2 regions of the Arthrobacter sp. TJ-170 genome follow, and region 1 is predicted to be linked to the other one. Evidence: predicted binding sites of a transcription regulator. Region 1 holds the regulator's gene; the other holds the start of a gene.
The links. The regulator HspR, encoded in region 1, represses chaperone genes until heat shock. The targets are predictions, from matches to a motif close to AAGTTGAGTCNNNNNGACTCAACTT.

Region 1 (9,042 bases):
CGCCGGATTCGGCGGGCCCACCTTCGGAAAGTTGGAGGGCGTCTCCAGTAATGACCAGGCTTCGTTCCTTCCGGCCAATGCCGAATCAACGGAGGCCGGAGAACTGCAGGAGGCATTTACGGAGTCAACGGCATTACCCGCCGTGATTGTCGTCGAGTCGGAGACGGAGATTCCGCCGCAGGAACTGGCGCGGTACCAGGAACTCGCGGGGGAGTTGGAGAAGGTGCCTGGACTTGAAGCGGCCTCGGATGGGCAGCCTGCAGTAGTCGGCCCCATTCCTTCCGAGGATGCCCTTGCCGTCCAGTACATCGCCTCTGTGTCCGACGACGGCGAGTTGGGCGAGGTTGTGGTCGAACTGCGCGAGGTGCTTGAGGCGGAACTGCCCGAGGGTACCGAGGGCTACGTCACGGGTCCGGCCGGATTCACCGCGGACCTGGTCAGTGCCTTCGGTGGCATCGACGGAATCCTGCTGGCAGTCGCACTGACCGCCGTATTCCTGATCCTGTTGGCCGTCTACCGCGCCCTCATCCTGCCCTTCCTGGTGCTTCTCACTTCGGTCTTTGCCCTCGCCACGTCGATCCTGCTTGTGTATGCGCTGGCCTTGTGGGGCTGGATTGAGCTGAGCGGCCAGAGCCAGGGCATCCTGTCGATCCTTGTGATCGGCGCGGCTACTGATTACGCGCTGCTTCTGGTTGCCCGGTACAGGGAGACGCTCAGGGAGTTCAGCTCCAAGTGGGACGCGATGAAGGCTGCCTATCGCGCCTCAGTGGAGCCCATCATTGCCTCGGGAGCCACGGTGATCCTCGCGCTGCTGTGTCTTCTCTTCTCCGACCTCAATTCCAACCGCAGCCTGGGTCCGATCGCCGCCATCGGCATTGTCTTCTCCCTGCTTGCCGCCCTGACCCTTCTCCCTGCGTTTCTCCTGGTCTTCGGCCGGAGTGCGTTCTGGCCGCTGCGGCCAAAGGTCGGCACCCATCCCGGCGGTGTTCATGACCGCAACGTCACCGGCCTTGAAGGTCTGCGCGGCATCTGGAAGCGCGCCGGCAGCCTGGTTGCGCGGTTCTCCCGACCGGTGTGGATCGTGTCGCTGCTGGTGCTGGTCGCCGGTTCGTTGGGACTGCTCCAGTTGCAGGCGTCGGGTGTGCCGCAGTCGTCCCTCATCCTGGCCCCGTCCAACGCTGTGGACGGTCAGGACGCGCTCGCGCGCCACTTCGACGCCGGCGCAGGCAGCCCCGTCACGATCGTTGCTCCCGAAGGCCGACAGGATGGCGTGCTTGAGGTCACCGAAGCACAGGAGGGAGTGGCAGAGGCGACCGTGGTCGCCGATGGCGCAGGCGACGTCGTCGTACGCGAAGGCAACGTCCTCGTCAGGGCGACACTTGATTACCAGGCGGACTCCGCCGAAGCGGAGGAGCTGGTCAAGCAGCTGCGCGTGGACCTGGATGCCGTGAGCCCGGACGTGCTGGTGGGCGGGGTGACCGCAGTGGCACTGGATACCAACGAGACCGCGCAGGCTGACCTGGCGAAGATCATCCCGATCGTCCTCGTGGTCATTCTCCTGATTCTCATGCTGCTGCTGCGGTCCGTGCTGGCGCCGGTGCTCCTCATCGGCTCGGTGGTGCTGTCCTATGCGACGGCGCTCGGCGTGTCGGCACTGGTGTTCAACAACCTCCTCGGGTTCGATGGCGCAGATGCTTCCGTGCCGCTCTTCGGCTTCGTCTTCCTGGTGGCGCTGGGTGTCGACTACAACATCTTCCTGATGACCCGCGTACGGGAGGAATCGCTGCGGATTGGAACCCGGCCGGGCATTCTCCGCGGGCTGGGAGTGACCGGCGGCGTTATCACCTCGGCGGGCATCGTGCTGGCGGCAACATTTGCGGCTCTGGGCGTTATCCCCATCCTGTTCCTCGCACAGATCGCCTTCATTGTGGCATTCGGTGTGCTGCTGGACACCGTGATCGTCCGATCCCTGCTGGTTCCGGCGCTCGCCTATGACATTGGCCCGAAGATCTGGTGGCCGTCCGCACTCTCACGGCACGACGGCGGCGCTGCAGCTCCGCCCCATGCGAAGCACCGGGCGGGCTCCTCCACTGAAACGCATGATGCAGTGGGAGCGTCCGGACAGTCCCACTGACCCCATGCGGGACGTTCGAAGGCAGTCCTTCCCGAGAAGTTGAGCCCTCCCGACTCAACCTTGGTTTGACACCTGAGCATGGCGTAGTAGGGTTGAGTGCAGAACGCTCAATGTGAGCGGAACCTGACAAAGCAGCCAACGGTCCTTGACCGCCGGCTCGTCGAAAGGAACACGCATGTCACGTGCAGTAGGTATCGACCTCGGTACAACCAACTCGGTCGTCTCCGTGCTTGAAGGTGGCGAGCCCACCGTTATCGCCAACGCGGAAGGCGCGCGCACCACTCCGTCCATCGTCGCTTTCTCCAAGGGCGGCGAGGTTCTGGTCGGCGAGATCGCGAAGCGCCAGGCCGTCAACAACATCGACCGCACCATTGCCTCCGTCAAGCGCCACATGGGCACTGACTGGACAAAGCAGATCGATGACAAGACCTACACGCCGCAGGAAATCTCTGCCCGCATCCTGCAGAAGCTGAAGACCGACGCCGAGAGCTACCTCGGCGAGAAGGTCACAGACGCCGTCGTCACCGTTCCGGCGTACTTCAACGACGCTGAGCGTCAGGCAACCAAGGAAGCCGGCGAAATCGCGGGCCTGAACGTCCTGCGCATCGTCAACGAGCCCACCGCCGCGGCCCTGGCCTACGGTCTGGACAAAGGCAAGGAAGACGAGCTCATCCTCGTGTTCGACCTCGGTGGCGGTACGTTCGACGTCTCGCTCCTGGAAGTCGGCAAGGACGAGGATGACTTCTCCACCATCCAGGTTCGTGCCACTTCCGGTGACAACCGCCTCGGCGGCGATGACTGGGATCAGCGGGTCGTAGAGTTCCTGCTCTCCCAGGCAAAGGCCAAGGGCGCAGACCTGTCGAAGGACAAGATTGCCCTGCAGCGTCTGAAGGAAGCTGCTGAGCAGGCCAAGAAGGAACTGTCCTCTGCCAGCTCCACTAACATCTCCCTGCAGTACCTTTCCGTCACTCCCGACGGACCGGTGCACCTCGACGAGCACCTGAGCCGTGCCAAGTTCCAGGACCTCACCAAGGACCTGCTTGACCGCACCAGGAAGCCGTTCCACGACGTCATCACCGAAGCCGGCATCAAGGTTTCCGACATCGACCACATCGTCCTCGTCGGTGGCTCCACCCGTATGCCCGCTGTTTCGGAACTGGTGAAGGAACTGGCCGGCGGCAAGGAGCCCAACAAGGGAGTGAACCCGGATGAGGTAGTCGCCGTCGGCGCTGCCCTCCAGGCCGGTGTGCTGAAGGGCGAGCGCAAGGACGTCCTCCTGATCGACGTGACCCCGCTGTCGCTGGGCATTGAGACCAAGGGCGGCGTGATGACCAAGCTCATCGAGCGCAACACTGCCATCCCCACCAAGCGCAGTGAGACCTTCACAACCGCGGATGACAACCAGCCTTCGGTTGCCATCCAGGTGTTCCAGGGCGAGCGTGAGTTTACTCGCGACAACAAGCCTCTGGGCACCTTCGAGCTCACCGGTATTGCACCGGCGCCGCGCGGTGTTCCTCAGGTTGAGGTCACCTTCGACCTTGACGCCAACGGCATCGTGCACGTGTCCGCCAAGGACAAGGGCACCGGCAAGGAGCAGTCGATGACCATCACCGGCGGCACCGCGCTGTCGAAGGAAGACATCGACCGCATGGTCCGTGAGGCTGAAGAGCACGCTGCCGAGGACAAGCAGCGCCGTGAGGCCGCGGATGTCCGCAACTCGGCCGAGCAGCTGGCCTACTCCGTTGGCAAGCTCATCGACGACAACTCCGACAAGCTGCCCGAAGATGTCAAGACCGAGGTGCAGTCCGACGTCGATGCACTCAAGAAGGCTCTGGAGTCGCAGGATAACGACGACGAGGTGAAGGCTGCCTTCGAGAAGCTGCAGACCTCCCAGACCAAGCTCGGCGAGGCCATCTACGCCCAGGCTCAGCAGGAAGGTGCCGCCGGTCCCGGCGCTACCCCCACCGGTGAGCCCAGCGAAAACGGATCCAAGGCTGACGACGAAGACATCGTCGATGCCGAGGTCGTTGACGAAGACGAGAAGAAGTAGCCATGCCGCACCACGGAAACGAAGAAGAACACTCAGAGCCAGTGAGCTTCCGAGATAACCGGAAGATCGACCCGGAGACTGGGGAGATCCGTGGGCAGCACGGCACAGCCGAAACAGACGGCACGGGCACCCCTGGCTCGGCACCCTTCGCGGGGGCCGGCCAGGAGCCCGGCGCCGGAACCGGGCAGGATGCCTCGGACTCGGTGCACCTGGACGGAGCGGACGCCGGTGTTGATGCACTGGCGCAGGCAGAAGCGATCCTCAATGAGGCCGGTGGCGGAGAAGAGCTTCCTCAGGCGTCCACCAACGTTGAGGCCGAGCTTCGGAATGACCTGCTCCGGCTTCAGGCCGAGTACGTCAACTACCGGAAGCGGGTGGAGCGGGACCGCGACGTCGCACGGGATATGGCAGTGATCGGGGTACTGAACTCGCTCATGCCGGTGCTCGACGACATTGACGCCGCCCGCCAGCACGGCGACCTTGCGGACGGGCCCTTCGCCGCTATCTCCACCAAGCTGGAGAACGCGCTGAAAACCTACGGTCTCTCGCGCATCGATGAGACCGGCGTGGAGTTCGACCCGAACGTCCACGAAGCGCTCATCCAGCAGCCAAGCCCGGACGTCCAGTTCGACAGCGTCAGCCAGATCCTCCGCGCCGGTTACAAGAAGGGTGACCGCGTCCTGCGCGCAGCCCAGGTGATCGTAGCGGTACCGGAGTAGCTGAGCACGCCGTCCCCTCCGAACGGGGGCAACGAAATTCCTACGGGCCTGGCGGCCGCTCGGAATATCAAAGCCCCCTTCCTCGGAGGGGACGGCGGCAATGCTTCCACGAACAGGACAACTTAAAGTTTAAGAGAGAGGAGGGGTCAGATGGCTAGTCAGGATTGGGTCGACAAGGACTTCTACAAGATCCTTGGCGTGCCCAAGGACGCCTCCGACGCCGACATCAAGAAGGCTTACCGGAAGCTCGCGCGCAAGCACCACCCCGACCAGAACCAGAGCACCGGCGGCTCGGACCGGATGTTCAAGGACATCTCCGAGGCCTACTCGGTGCTGTCCGATCCCGAGGAGCGTCAGCAGTATGACGCGATCCGCGCCATGGGAAGCGGAGCACGCTTCACCGCGGGCGGCCCGGGCGGGGCAGGCGGCGGTGCCGGCTTTGACGACATGTTCGGGAACCTCTTCGGTCAGACGGCGGGTCGCCAGCGTGGAGGTTTCGGCGGCGGCAGCAACCTGCCTCCGGAGTTCGCCGATCTGTTCGGCGGAGGCGGCGGCTACTCTTCCGGCGGTGGATTCCCCGGGGGCGGTGGATTCCCTGGGTATCAGGCGCCGCCACGCAAGGGCGCAGACCGCACGGCGAGCACCAGCATCTCCTTCGCCGGGTCCATCCGCGGCACCACCATCGGCCTGCGTGAACCGTCCGGCGAGGTGATCGACGTTCGTATTCCTCCCGGCATCCGTGACGGGCAGAAGGTCCGTGTACGCGGAAAGGGCCAGGCCGGGCCGTCAGGAAACGGTGACCTCATGGTCACTGTGAATGTGAAGCCGCATCCGTTCTTCCAGCGCGACGGCGACAACATCAGGGTGCACGTACCTGTCACCTTCCCCGAGGCAACGCTCGGTGCGCAGGTGGAGGTGCCCACCCTGGACGGTGAGATCGTCAAGGTGAAGGTGCCGGCGGGTACTCCGTCCGGCAGGACCCTGCGGGTCAAGGGCCGTGGAGTGAAGACTTCGAAGGGCACGGGCGATCTGCTGGTGACCATCGACGTCGTCGTTCCGCAGAATCTGAACAAGGACGCAGCGGCCGCCGTCGAAGCATTCGCCACCGCCACGAAGGATGCCGATCCGCGTAACAACCTCGCCGAGAAGGCGCGGCTTTAGGGTGTGGGGAATCTAGCCAGCAGAAGGGAGCGACACCATGTCTGTTGATATCAATATGCCGATCTATGTGATCTCCGTGGCGGCGGAGCTGGCAGACATGCATCCCCAGACGCTGCGTCAGTACGACCGGCTGGGCCTCGTCACTCCCAGCAGGGCGCCGGGGCGGGCCCGCCGGTATTCCCAGCGCGATGTCAATGTCCTGCGCGAAGTGCAGCGGCTGTCCCATGAGGGCGTCTCGTTGGAAGGGATCCGGCGCATCCTTGAACTGGAGAATCAGGTCATGGCGCTCCAGCACAGGGTCAGCGAACTCACCGAAGAGCTGGCACAGCGACGGAAATCGGAGACCAGCCGTGTCTTCGCTGCCGGTCTCGCGGGTGACGTCGTCACCCTCGCCCGGGGCCAGCGTCCCCGCCCGCGCAGCCAGGCACTCATGATCTGGCGCGGGGATCCCTCCCGCTGAGGGCCCCCACGTAGCGCAACCTCCAATTCCACGGCACACTTATATACATGCCTGATTCAGAGTTCGCTGACGCCGCGGAAGTCCTGCTGGAGGGTGTTCTCCAGCTCCTCCTCTTTGGTGGAGCGGTCCTGGGTGTGCTGGCCATCGGTGCGGCAACCGGTACCTGGTTGCTCGTGCGCCGTGTCCGCCATTCGGGGGTCCTCCGCCGCCGGATCGAGCGCGGGTCCAGCCGCCTGCGGTCCTTCTCCACGGATGCATCGGCACGGGAGCTCGCCAGGCTCCGGCTCCAGCTTGAGCGCTCCACGGACGCCACCCGCCGCTCCGTTGCGGCGGCTATCGCACAGGGCTCTCCCACGGGGGACCTGGCTGCAACCGCTGAGGATCTCACCCGGGCCGAAGCCGTACTCGGTGAACGCCTTGCGCTTGCCGAACAGGAACCGAACAGGGCGCTCCGTGAAGACCTTGCAGGCGGCATCGGCGAGCAGGTCAACTCCCTCTGCGAACTGTCGGCTCAGCTGCGTCGGGCCCTTCTCGAGGTTCATCAGGTCTCCGGCAGCAGGCAGCTTGAGCGTGCCACCTCGCGCCTCACTACGGAAATCGGTGCCCTGAGGACCTGGAATGCCGCCTACGGCACCGGCACGCGGCGGGCCTAGGACCAGTGTCTGTACGCCGCCGCATCTCACGCATCCTTTCCTCGCGCCGCAACGCTGCTGAACCGGTCGATCCCATCGCCGCGCTCGGGCAGACCCAGCGGCAACAGGAGGAAAACCTCGACCGTGCCCGCCGCAGTGTTGCCGACCTCGCCGCTGTACGGCACCGGGTCGACAGCCTCGCCCGGCAGGCAGCGGCAGACCTCGACGCGTGCAACCGCGAGGCGGAACGCGCGGTTGCGGACAACAACGACGACGCCGCCCGGGCCGCGCTTCGCCGCGCACTGGACGTGCAGAAAAGGCTCGAGGCTCTGACCCGCCAGCGCGATGGCGTCGATCAGCAGTTCCACTCCCTCGAAGCAGACCTGTACCGGCTTGAAACCTCATTGCAGGAAAATGCAGTCCGCTACGAATCCCTCAAGGCCCAGCACGGCGCCACCCAGGCGGCGCTGGACGTTCAGGGTGCGGTGTCCGCTTCAGCGGGAAGCAGTGTGGAAACCGCTCGTGCCGCGCGCGAGGCGGAGCAGGAAGCCAGGCGTCTGAGGCATCTGCAGGCAGCCCAAGAGGAACTCACCTGGTCGGACCCGTCCTCCGGGAAGCTCGAACAGGCGTTCGGCGAGCTCGAGGCACGTGAGGCAGCCGAGCAGGAACTCCGGCAGCTGAAAGAAAAGGCACAGGACCGCCGTCGAGGGCAGGCATAGGCCTTGCGGGCCCGGGAGGGAAGCGTCAGGGCGGGTTGCTAGGCTCAGGTCATGGGTGAGACCAACGCCGCCGACATCCGCGGCAAACAGTTCCTGGTGGTAGGAGCAACGGGCCAGCTCGGTTCGCGCATAGCTGCAGAACTGGACGCAAGGGGAGCGCGGCTGATCCTCAGCGGACGCGATGAAGCGAAACTCAGCGCTGTCGCTCATCGGTTGGGCGCCCGGTCCGTCGCTGCTGATCTCACCCTGCCCGGAGGGCCCGCCCGCATCGCCGATACGTTGGATGACGAGCCTCTGGACGGCGTGGTTTATGCCGCGGGCGTCGTGGCCTTCGGTTCCCTCGCGGAGCTCGACGATGACACTCTGGACGAGCTGCTGCTCACCAACTTCGTGGGCTTCGCCCGGCTCCTCCGGGCTGTTGTCCCGCGGCTGAGCAAGGGATCGCAGGTGGTCCAGATCAGCGCTGTCGTCGCCGATAGTCCCACCGGAGGCATGGCGGCGTACTCCGCGAGCAAGGCGGCGCTGAGCGCGTTCGGCAAGGCTGCTGCGCTCGAGTTGCGCCGTAGCGGGGTGCGCGTCCTCGATGTTCGGCCCCCGCACACTGAAACCGGGTTGGCGCACCGTCCCATCGAGGGAGTGGCACCCCGCCTGCCGCAGGGCAAGGACCCTGATGCTGTTGCCCGCCGAATCGTTGACGCTATGGCCGCGGGGGAGCGGGACCTGCCGTCGTCGTCGTTTGATTGAGTCAGGTTTGGTCGCTTCAACGCCGCACCCGGATACGCTTCGATCTATGGCAATTGAACCGGATACCAAGGACTGGACCTGGGTGTTGGAACGAGCCTGCACCGAATGCGGATTCGACCCGGCAGACTATCCGACTGATCGCATCGCGGAGCAACACAGAGCAGATCTGCCTCGGTGGCGGACCGTCCTCGAACGGGCCGACGTTCGCGACCGCCCCGACGAGAGCACCTGGTCAGCACTTGAGTATGCTACCCACGTCCGGGACGTCTACGTGCTGTTCACTGAACGCACGGAACTGATGTTGGCGCAGGAGGACCCGCTCTTCGAGAACTGGGACCAGGACCGCACGGCACAGGAGGAAAACTACGCCGCCGAGGATCCGGCCAGGGTGGCAGGCGAGCTTGCAGATGTGGGCGAGGCGTA
Region 2 (9,042 bases), on a different contig from region 1:
AGTCCAGCAGCACCTTTCCACCGCGCAGCGACTTCTTCATGTCGCTGACCACCAGATCCGGATGGTCAGCTTCAAGGACCCGCGCCAGTTCCTTCGCGACGGCGGATACCTGATCCGAGGTCTGCTTACGGTCGAGCGCGGCGTATAGGTGGATACCCTTCGACCCACTGGTAACCGGCCGGGGATCCAGGCCCATGTCGTTGAGGATCTCCCGGGCCAGCCGCGCCGCCTCCGCGCATTCAAGAAGCGAAGCGCCCGGGCCAGGATCCAGGTCCAGCACCATCCGGTCCGGGTTGTTAATTTCGCCGTTGGGCCCGAACTGCCACTGCGGGACGTGGATTTCGAGGGCGGAAATCTGTCCCAGCCACGTCAGCGTCGCCAGATTGTTGAGCATCGGATACACGTTGGTGTGGTCACTGTGCTCAATACCGCGCCGCTCCACCCACGACGGCGCCGACTTGTCCAGGTTCTTCTGGAAGAACACTTCCCCCGGCTTGTCCTCGGTTCCAACGCCGTTGACCCACCGCTTGCGGGTCACCGGGCGGTTACGGGCGTGAGGAATAAGGCAATCAGCGACGGCGGCGTAATAGGCCAGGACGTCGGCCTTCGTGGTGCCGGTTTCGGGATACATCACCCGGTCCAGGCTGGTCAGCTTCAGGCGGCGCCCATCGACGGTAACCGTCTGCTGCGCGTTGCCGGTGGCCATTTCCCCAGTCTTGTAGGGATGCGCCGTTTTCGCCAGTGGCGGCAGCGGGCACAACCGCCCGGTCAGTCGCCGAACTGCTCCTCGTACCGGGCCACGTACTGATCCCACAGCGCAGGGTCCTGCCCGAGGGAGCGTTCATTCAGGTAATCGTCCAGGCCCATCAACGTCAGGTGCCAGCCTGCCGCCGACCGGGCGATGTCCTGGCCCTCCTGAATGGTGTTGGTGAGCGTGAGGAGGCTGCCGCCGTCGTCGTCGTCCTCAATTTCCCAGCGCAGGACTTCCTCATCCCAGGTGTAGGCGAGCAACCGGGGCTTTTCCGCCTCCAGGACGGTGCCCTCCATGGCCTTCTGGCCGGGGAATTTGAAGGTGACCACGGCACCCGGCCGCGGCAGGATATCCAGCTGGCACGGGAACCAGTACTTGAGTTTCTCGGGCTCGGTGAGGTGCTTCCAGAGCACCCTGGCCGGTGCGTTGAAGCGCATTTCGAACCAGAGGGCGGGTTCTCCATCGGCAAGCGTCTTGGTAACCATCGGTTCGGAGTTCACCTAAGCAATCGTAGACCGGCACGGGCAACACTGGTTCACTAGGAACATGAGAGCGATCTGGAAAGGCGCAGTAGCGTTTGGGCTGGTCAACGTCCCTGTGAAGGTTTACAGCGCCACGGAGGACCATGACATCAGCCTCCATCAGGTCCATGACAAGGACGGCGGCCGAATCCGCTACCAGCGCCGATGCGAAATCTGCGGAGAAATCGTCGAGTACAAGAACATCGACAAGGCGTACGACGACGGCGAGCGCACCGTCGTCCTCACCAGCGAAGACCTTGCGTCGCTCCCCGTGGAAAAGAGCCGCGAGATCGAGGTGGTCGAGTTCGTTCCCAGCGACCAGATCGACCCGATCATGCTCGACCGCGCCTACTACCTTGAGCCCGATTCAAAATCGACGAAGGCGTACGTCCTGCTCCGGCGCACGCTGGAAGAAACTGACCGGACTGCGATCGTGCAGTTCTCTCTCCGACAGAAGTCACGGCTCGCGGCGCTGCGCGTGCGCGGTGACGTACTGATGATTCAGACGCTCCTCTGGCAGGACGAGGTACGGGAGGCCACCTTCCCGTCCCTCGACGAGAAGGTGCGTATCTCCTCCAAGGAGAAGGAAATGTCCGCGGCCCTGGTCGAGTCGTTCTCCTCCGACTTCGATCCCGAGAATTTCAAGGACGAGTACCAGGAACAGCTGCGTACCCTGATCGAGGCGAAGCTCGAAAAGGGCGAAGCTCTCGATACCGAGGAAACGTTCGGGGAAGGTGAAGAGGGCGACGGGTCAGGGAACGTGCTCGACCTCATGGAAGCACTCCGCCGCAGCGTCGAGAAGAACCGCGAAAAGAAGACCGCGGCGGGTACTAAGAAAACATCGAAAGCAGCATCAAAGAAAGGCGCATGATGGGATTCATACGGAATGATCTGGGGCAGCAGACAGTGGTGCGCCCGCCCAACGCTCCCATCATTGGATGGGCGCTCCTGGGCGCGGCATCCATGATGGCGCTTGAGGAAAAGAACCGGCAGGCGCTCTCGGCAGCCAGTAAGGGGTGCCTAATGCTCTGGGCGGCGCTGGAAGTGACGCAGGGAGAGAGCGGCTTCCGCCGGACCATGGGCAGCCTGACCTTGGGCTGGCTGGCCCGTAATCGTTAGTCAGGACGCCTGGCCCCCGACCAGTGGGTCTTCGGGCGCTTCTTCGCGTTCCTTCTCCAGGAGTTTTCGGTCCCGTACCAGCCGGAGCGCTGTGACCAGCAGGATGCCCCCGACGACGTTGAACACCACGGTGTAACTGAACCAGCCCAGCCAGTCCTGGTAACTGATATCGGCACCGGTCTGAATGGCGCCGAAGATCAGCAGCGAGTCGAGGATCGAGTGGAAGAGTTGCAACCCTGACAGCAGGAAGCCTCCGACGACGGCGGCGGCCAGCTTGCCGCTCATCGCCTCGGTCCCGTGCTGCATCCGCGTCATGAGCGTGATGGTGCTGCCGCCAAGCACGGCCAGGCACACTGTCTGCCAGCTGAAGCCGGCGCCGACGTAGTGTTCGGCCGCAGTGACGACGGTCGGGGTCCACTGCGGGAAGGCTGTCATCACCAACGCCATGAAGAGCCAGCCGCCCGCGAGGTTAGCGAACAATGTGCCAGCCCACAGTTTGCCGAGTTGGCCAATAGTGGCTTGCTTGGCAGTGACGGCAGCAATCGGGACGAGGAAACCCTCAGTGAAGAGCTCACTTTTCGCGAGGAGAAGCGCTATCAGACCGGCGCTGAATGCGACTCCAGCCAGCAGATGACTATCCGTCTGATGGAGTACCGCCAGGTAGGCCATGACGCCGATGCCTATTTCAAAACCACCGAACAGCCCTGTGATGAGGACATCGGGGAAAGTGCGGTGCAGGCGCTGGGCACCTTCGTCGACGGTTCGGTCGAACGACTCCTCGATCTCATCCTCGACCGGGCCGGGTGTGTTGCCGAGTTCCCGCCGTCGCGCGTCGCGGTCGTTCTGGTGATTCTCCAAGCGCCTCGCCTATTTTCCGTTGAAGTATTCGCGATCGGGCAGGACTTAACCCTCCTGGGGGCTCTTCACCGCCTTGCCTGCCAACTCGATGCTACGGCGCAGGGTAGGGCGCCGATTTCAACGACTTCGCGAGGTGAACCGCGTTGGCAGTCATAGCGGAAATGGTCGAGGCAACCGGATCAGGCACCTGGTCGAGGTCCTTGAAATCCACCGTCTGCATCGCCTCTCCCACCCAGTACACGCCGCCCTGGGCAGGAACCGTGAAGCCGATGTCGTTCAAACCCTGATGCATCTCCGCGGTGACGTGGTGGGCGCCGTCCTCGTTCCCGACGACGGCGGTGAGTGCCACCCTGTTGTACATGATAGGCCTGCCGTCATCATCGGTGGAGGACAGATCCGCATCCAGCCGCTCAAACACGCGCTGCCCAATGCTGCTCATGTGGCCCACCCAGATTGGAGCGGCGAGGAGGAAAATGTCCGCGTCCAGGATCTGCCGCCGGAGCTGCGGCCACTGGTCCCCCTCACCCATGTCGATTTCCACGCCGGGAGCCACGTTGTAGTCCACGACCCGGACCGACGACGTCGTTACACCCTGCTCCTCCAGCTTGCTGAGAATGCGGCTGGCCATAAGGTCAGAGCTCGATTCAGCGGGTGAGGGGCTGAGCGTGCAGATCAGCGCAAATGCTTTCAGGTTTTCCATGGGGGTTCCTTCCACTCTGTACACGATCTTCGTCGCCGTTCCCGTCGTGGACGGGACAGCTTACTGGCGGTACCCCTCCACCTGGTCGATCGGCCGGGCCTCTGCCTCCTGGGGACTCTCCCCCGCATCCTGCTTTGCCCGCCTCTGGCGGAGCAGATCCCAGCACTGATCGAGTTCCTCCTCGACCCGCCGCAGGCGGACCCGCCGGTCTTCGGCGGAGTCACTCTCATCGGGGGAGGAATCGCGCAGTCCGTGCTCCTCATCGACAAGGGACTGAATACGCGCCAAAATGTCCTGATCATTCATGACAAACTCCTTCGCTGGCTTCGAGAAGTGCTCGCCCGCTGGGATGTCCCGAGACAGGCCGGGATAGACAGGGTACTTAGTGTCCGCCCGAATATCCACCGAAAGGGGCGTTTGCGTGATCACTCCATCGATGCCCTAAACTGACTGGGAACTATTTGCCTGTGTAGCTCAGTCTGGTAGAGCATCCGCTTCACACGCGGAAGGCCCGGGGATCGAGGCCCCGCGCAGGCACGGTTCGTAGCCCGTCCCGCCACCCGCGGGACGGGTTTTTTCGGGGGCTTGCGTTCGTTATGAGCGAACAAAAAGGAGTTAGCACTCCATGTGGCGGAGTGCTAATCTACCTACAGGTTGAGCGAACAAGGCTCAACCCCCAGCACACTAGATATCCTCAGGGAGTGAACCATCATGGCTATGAAATTCGACCCATTTCGCGAACTGGACCGCGTGGCCGGCGCACTTCTGGATACCCGCCAGGGCCTGCGCCTGATGCCGATGGACCTCTACCGCGAGGGCGACCACTACATCCTCAGCGCTGACCTTCCCGGCATTGACCCGGGGTCAGTTGATATTGACGTCGACGGGCAGCTGCTCACCATCCGCGCCGAGCGCACGCTGCGCAACGTTGAGGGGGTCAAGTGGCTCACCCGCGAACGTGACAGCGGATCCTTCCTCCGGCAGCTGAACCTTGGTCAGGGTATCGACATTGACGCCATCTCCGCACGGTATGAGAACGGTGTCCTCAGCGTCACCATCCCGGTCAGCGAGCGCGCGAAGCCCCGCAAGATCGAGGTGGTCTCAGGCGAGGACGCCCAGTCGGTACGGGGCGACAAGGCTGTGGAAGCCTAATCCGCCTTCACCGAACCACAGCAAAAAGAATGACGACGACGGGCTGCGACCCGTCGTCGTCGTTCTTTTTCCTCTGGAAGGTTACCGGCCTCGAACCGTGCGGTGCTTGTCCCGCAGCGCAAGCGCGAGAGCAATCATGGCGATAGCGAGGACCAGGTGCAGGATGTTGTCCCCTGCGTTGAAGGGGACAAAGTTGGCATCTGAGTCATGCGGGACAATCAGCCCATAGATGAACAGAACGGCATAGATAACGCCTCCCCACAGGAGGAAGTTATAGGCGCCGGTCGCCGATTTCGCCATTACCACACCAGCTACGCCGAACAGGAGGTGAACGATATTGTGCAGGACGGAGACCTGGAAGATCCCGAGCAGGAACGCTTCCGAGCCAGGACCCGCAATGGAAAACTGATCGTAGTTGCTGGTGATGCCCGGAATGAATCCGAGGATACCGATAAGCAGGAAGACTATTCCGACTGCGAGCGCGGCTTTCTGGATGTTGCTTCGGGTTGTAACTCCCGGGTCCGATGAGTGTGTGGATGCCATTGCTTTATCCCCTCTAAGTTGCCGGCGTGACGGGGGGTCGGCGTTTGATTTTGCGAGATGATGAACAGCACTTCCCGCCACTGGTAATGCCAGACTGACACAATGAAGTGGAAATAGAAAGCATGCTTAGTTAACTTTTCGATAACCCTTTGTCTGGTTATCGACCCTTGCGGTGCCTGCCGGACCCTGGGGAGGATGATGCATGACCTTCTCACCAAAGACTGCAATAGTGACGGGATCCAACTCGGGTATTGGACGGGCGACTGCGGTGGCCCTCGCCGAGGCCGGAATGGACGTCGGCATCACGTGGCATTCCGGAGAAGAGGGGGCGAAGCAAACCGCGCGGGAAGTAGAGCAGCGCGGACGCCGGGCGGTGATCGCTCAGCTGGACACCTCCGACCCCGAGGCGGGGGCAGCTGTGGTAGATCACCTCGCAGAAGAGCTCGGCGGGCTCGACGTCTTCGTCAACAACGCGGGCATGAACAAGCCGATGCCCTTCCTCGAAACAGATTTCGACACCTGGCGGTCCATCCTGACGGTCAACCTCGACGGCGCGTTCATCTGCATGCAGCGCGCGGCGCAGAGAATGGTCGAAGCCGGCAACGGCGGACGGATCATCGCCGTCACCAGCGTGCACCAGGAACAGCCACGCGTCGGCTCCACTGCATACGACGCTTCCAAACACGCGCTCGGCGGGCTTGTGCGTACCATGGCGCTTGAACTGAGCCATCTCGGCGTGACCGTGAATGCGGTCCTCCCTGGTGAGATCTCCACACCAATGAATGATGCCGAGGATGAGGACCCGAAAGAGGTCGACCGCCCCGGCATCCCGATCGGCCGTCCAGGTGCTGCCATTGAAGTCGCATCAGTGATCGCCTTCCTCGCAACGCCGGCGGCCAGTTACGTCAACGGCGCGTCGTGGGCCGTTGACGGCGGGATGCTGCAGATGGGACCGCAGGCCGGCTCGCATCTTCACGACCACGCGTGGCGGAAGGGCTGAGGTCGTTTTGCTGTCACTAGTTTTTTGCTTGTTTGCCTAGTTTCTGTCCAGACTCCATTCACCAAACATTCAGGAAGGCCCAATAGTGTGGCGTCAGTCACACTTCAGAGAGGCTCTTCCATGACCACTTCGCAGCACCAGTCCCTGACCGACTTTTCCGCTTTGAAGCGTGGCCAGCAGGTCACCTTGCGCCACCAGTCCGGCAACCAATACACCGGAGTATTGGACGATCGCGCAGACGATTCCTCAGTAGTCTGGGTCCGTCTTGACGACGGTGCGGGACGGCGCCTCTTCCACCGCGAGGACGGATACAGCATCGGGTTTTGACTGCATCACCCTCAGGGCACCGGTGCCCAGGCGCTCCCCCGCTCAGGCCCGACCCACGGCGAAGAGCTTCCGGACGTCTTCTGCATTGAGGGACCGCTGGCGGTATTCGTCCATCAGCACACCAAGGACGTTCTCCGCATACTCTTCATTGGTGGAGGCGATCGCCTCCTTCGCGTACGCCACCCGTACGTTGTTGGCGTACGCATCCGCCGCAGTCTGAGCTATGCAGTTGTGTGTCGCTACGCCGGCGAGGACAACCGTATCCACGCTGAGATTGCGTAGACGCTGCAGTAGATCGGTACCGAAGAAGGCGCTGTCCCGTGTCTTCACCAATTCCGGAAGTCCGTCGATGTCCAGCCCGTCAACGGGCTCCGCCTGCTCCGTGCCGCTGAAAAGGAATCCCTGGTCGTCGTCGAGCATGCTCAGGGTCCACGTCGATTTGTCCCGCTGATGCTCCGTGCGGATTACATAGACCGAAATACCGGCTTCACGGGCATCCGCGATGGCCGAGTTACATGCCTTGACCAGCGGATCCTGCTGCCGTCCGAGGGTTTCATCCTCGAAGAACGCCTTCTGCATATCGATAATCAGCAGCGCAGCCGTCATGTCTCTTCCTTCCCTGTTGCGGGTCCATTGCGACCATTTAGCCAGCATACTTACGTTCCACCCGTGCGGCGGGGTGGCTGCATACAAGACAAGGGCAAACAACTGGGCCTCCTCGGCCTATTTGTTGACTGTTAACAGTCGAGCGACTAATGTGAGTCCTGACACAATGCCGTCGTCGGCGGTCGTGACCGCTAAGGAGCGCGTTTCGCCGAAACCGGAGAAATCCACACGAGGTGAACACCCATGGAATCGACCACAGAACAGATCGCGCCTGACGCGGAGCGTCTACAGCGAATCAAGGAAGCGGCCCACCGCATCCGAACCAATGCGCTCATCCAGGCCGAGGTGCAGGGGCAGGGTTACATTGGACAGGCGCTCGATCTGGCCGACGTACTCGCCGTCCTCTACACCGACCAGCTCAAGCTCGATCCTGCCAACCCTGAGTGGGAGGACAGAGACCGATGCCTGCTCTCCATCGGCCATTACGCCATTGCGCTCTACGCTGCGCTGGCTGAGGCGAAGTTTTTCCCGCGCGAGGAACTAGAAACCTACGCAACCGACGACTCGCGACTGCCCATGTCGGCGATGGCTTCCTACACGCCCGGCGTGGAGATCTCCGGTGGATCGCTGGGCCACGGACTCACGATCGCAAACGGGGTGGCGCTCGGCCTCAAGCGAAAAAGGAACCAGGCCTTTGTGTACAACATCCTGTCCGACGGCGAGTTGAACGAGGGCTCTACCTGGGAAGCGGCTGCGGTAGCCGCACACCACGCGCTGGACAACCTCATCGCCATTGTCGATTTCAATGACCAGCAGGCCGATGGAAAGAGCTCATCGACCCTCGGCATGGAGCCGATCGACGGCAAATGGAAGGCTTTCGGCTGGATCACCCGACGCGTTGACGGCAACGACATCTCCGCCGTCCTCACCGCTCTGGAGGAGTTGCGCGCCGCAGATGCTGCCCAACCCCGCTGCCTGATCGTGAACACCAAGCTCGGCAAGGGCGTGCGGTTCCTGGAGAACCGGGAAAAGCTGCACTTCATGTCCGTTGCCCCTGATGAATGGAAACTGGCCCACCAGCAGCTGAAGGAGTCGTTCGAAGCATGAGCACCACCCAGAAGAAGAGACTGACCTCGGATGCAATGAGTGCATCCCTCGCCCATGAGGGCCAGCGCGTCACCGCCGCTCCGCTCGGCCACGCGCTCGTCCAATTGGCGGAGCAGGATGAACGGATCGTGGGTCTTTCCGCCGATCTGGCCAAGTACACCGACCTGCATATCCTGCGCGATGCCATGCCGGATCGTTTCTACCAGATCGGCATGGCCGAGCAGGCACTGCTCGGAGCCGCAGCAGGCCTGGCGCTGGAAGGCTTCGTCCCCTTCGTTTCGACCTACTCGGTCTTTGCCACACGCCGCGCCTATGACTTCCTCTGCCTGGATATCGCCGAGGCAAACCTGAATGTCAA

Region 2: AC4D1W_RS13770 (Hsp20/alpha crystallin family protein) is a predicted target of HspR. The motif match lies at 4,601-4,625, and genes of this name have one in related genera.

What each region holds. Positions count from the first base shown of each region.
Region 1 is NZ_JBZCNL010000004.1:210,094-219,135, reverse strand. It holds gene AC4D1W_RS09710 (MMPL family transporter) at 1-2,134, shown strand, start outside; gene dnaK (molecular chaperone DnaK) at 2,310-4,184, shown strand; gene AC4D1W_RS09700 (nucleotide exchange factor GrpE) at 4,187-4,903, shown strand; gene AC4D1W_RS09695 (DnaJ C-terminal domain-containing protein) at 5,054-6,064, shown strand; gene AC4D1W_RS09690 (heat shock protein transcriptional repressor HspR) at 6,102-6,524, shown strand; gene AC4D1W_RS09685 (hypothetical protein) at 6,572-7,177, shown strand; gene AC4D1W_RS09680 (PspA/IM30 family protein) at 7,183-7,875, shown strand; gene AC4D1W_RS09675 (SDR family NAD(P)-dependent oxidoreductase) at 7,927-8,619, shown strand; gene AC4D1W_RS09670 (DinB family protein) at 8,666-9,042, shown strand, end outside.
Region 2 is NZ_JBZCNL010000007.1:157,660-166,701, reverse strand. It holds gene AC4D1W_RS13810 (ATP-dependent DNA ligase) at 1-706, opposite strand, end outside; gene AC4D1W_RS13805 (SRPBCC domain-containing protein) at 769-1,251, opposite strand; gene ku (non-homologous end joining protein Ku) at 1,298-2,143, shown strand; gene AC4D1W_RS13795 (hypothetical protein) at 2,140-2,391, shown strand; gene AC4D1W_RS13790 (formate/nitrite transporter family protein) at 2,392-3,249, opposite strand; gene AC4D1W_RS13785 (flavodoxin family protein) at 3,341-3,949, opposite strand; gene AC4D1W_RS13780 (DUF2630 family protein) at 4,010-4,255, opposite strand; tRNA gene AC4D1W_RS13775 (tRNA-Val) at 4,413-4,486, shown strand; gene AC4D1W_RS13770 (Hsp20/alpha crystallin family protein) at 4,661-5,101, shown strand; gene AC4D1W_RS13765 (DUF4383 domain-containing protein) at 5,183-5,644, opposite strand; gene AC4D1W_RS13760 (SDR family oxidoreductase) at 5,847-6,644, shown strand; gene AC4D1W_RS13755 (hypothetical protein) at 6,765-6,971, shown strand; gene AC4D1W_RS13750 (cysteine hydrolase family protein) at 7,014-7,577, opposite strand; gene AC4D1W_RS13745 (transketolase) at 7,821-8,684, shown strand; gene AC4D1W_RS13740 (transketolase family protein) at 8,681-9,042, shown strand, end outside.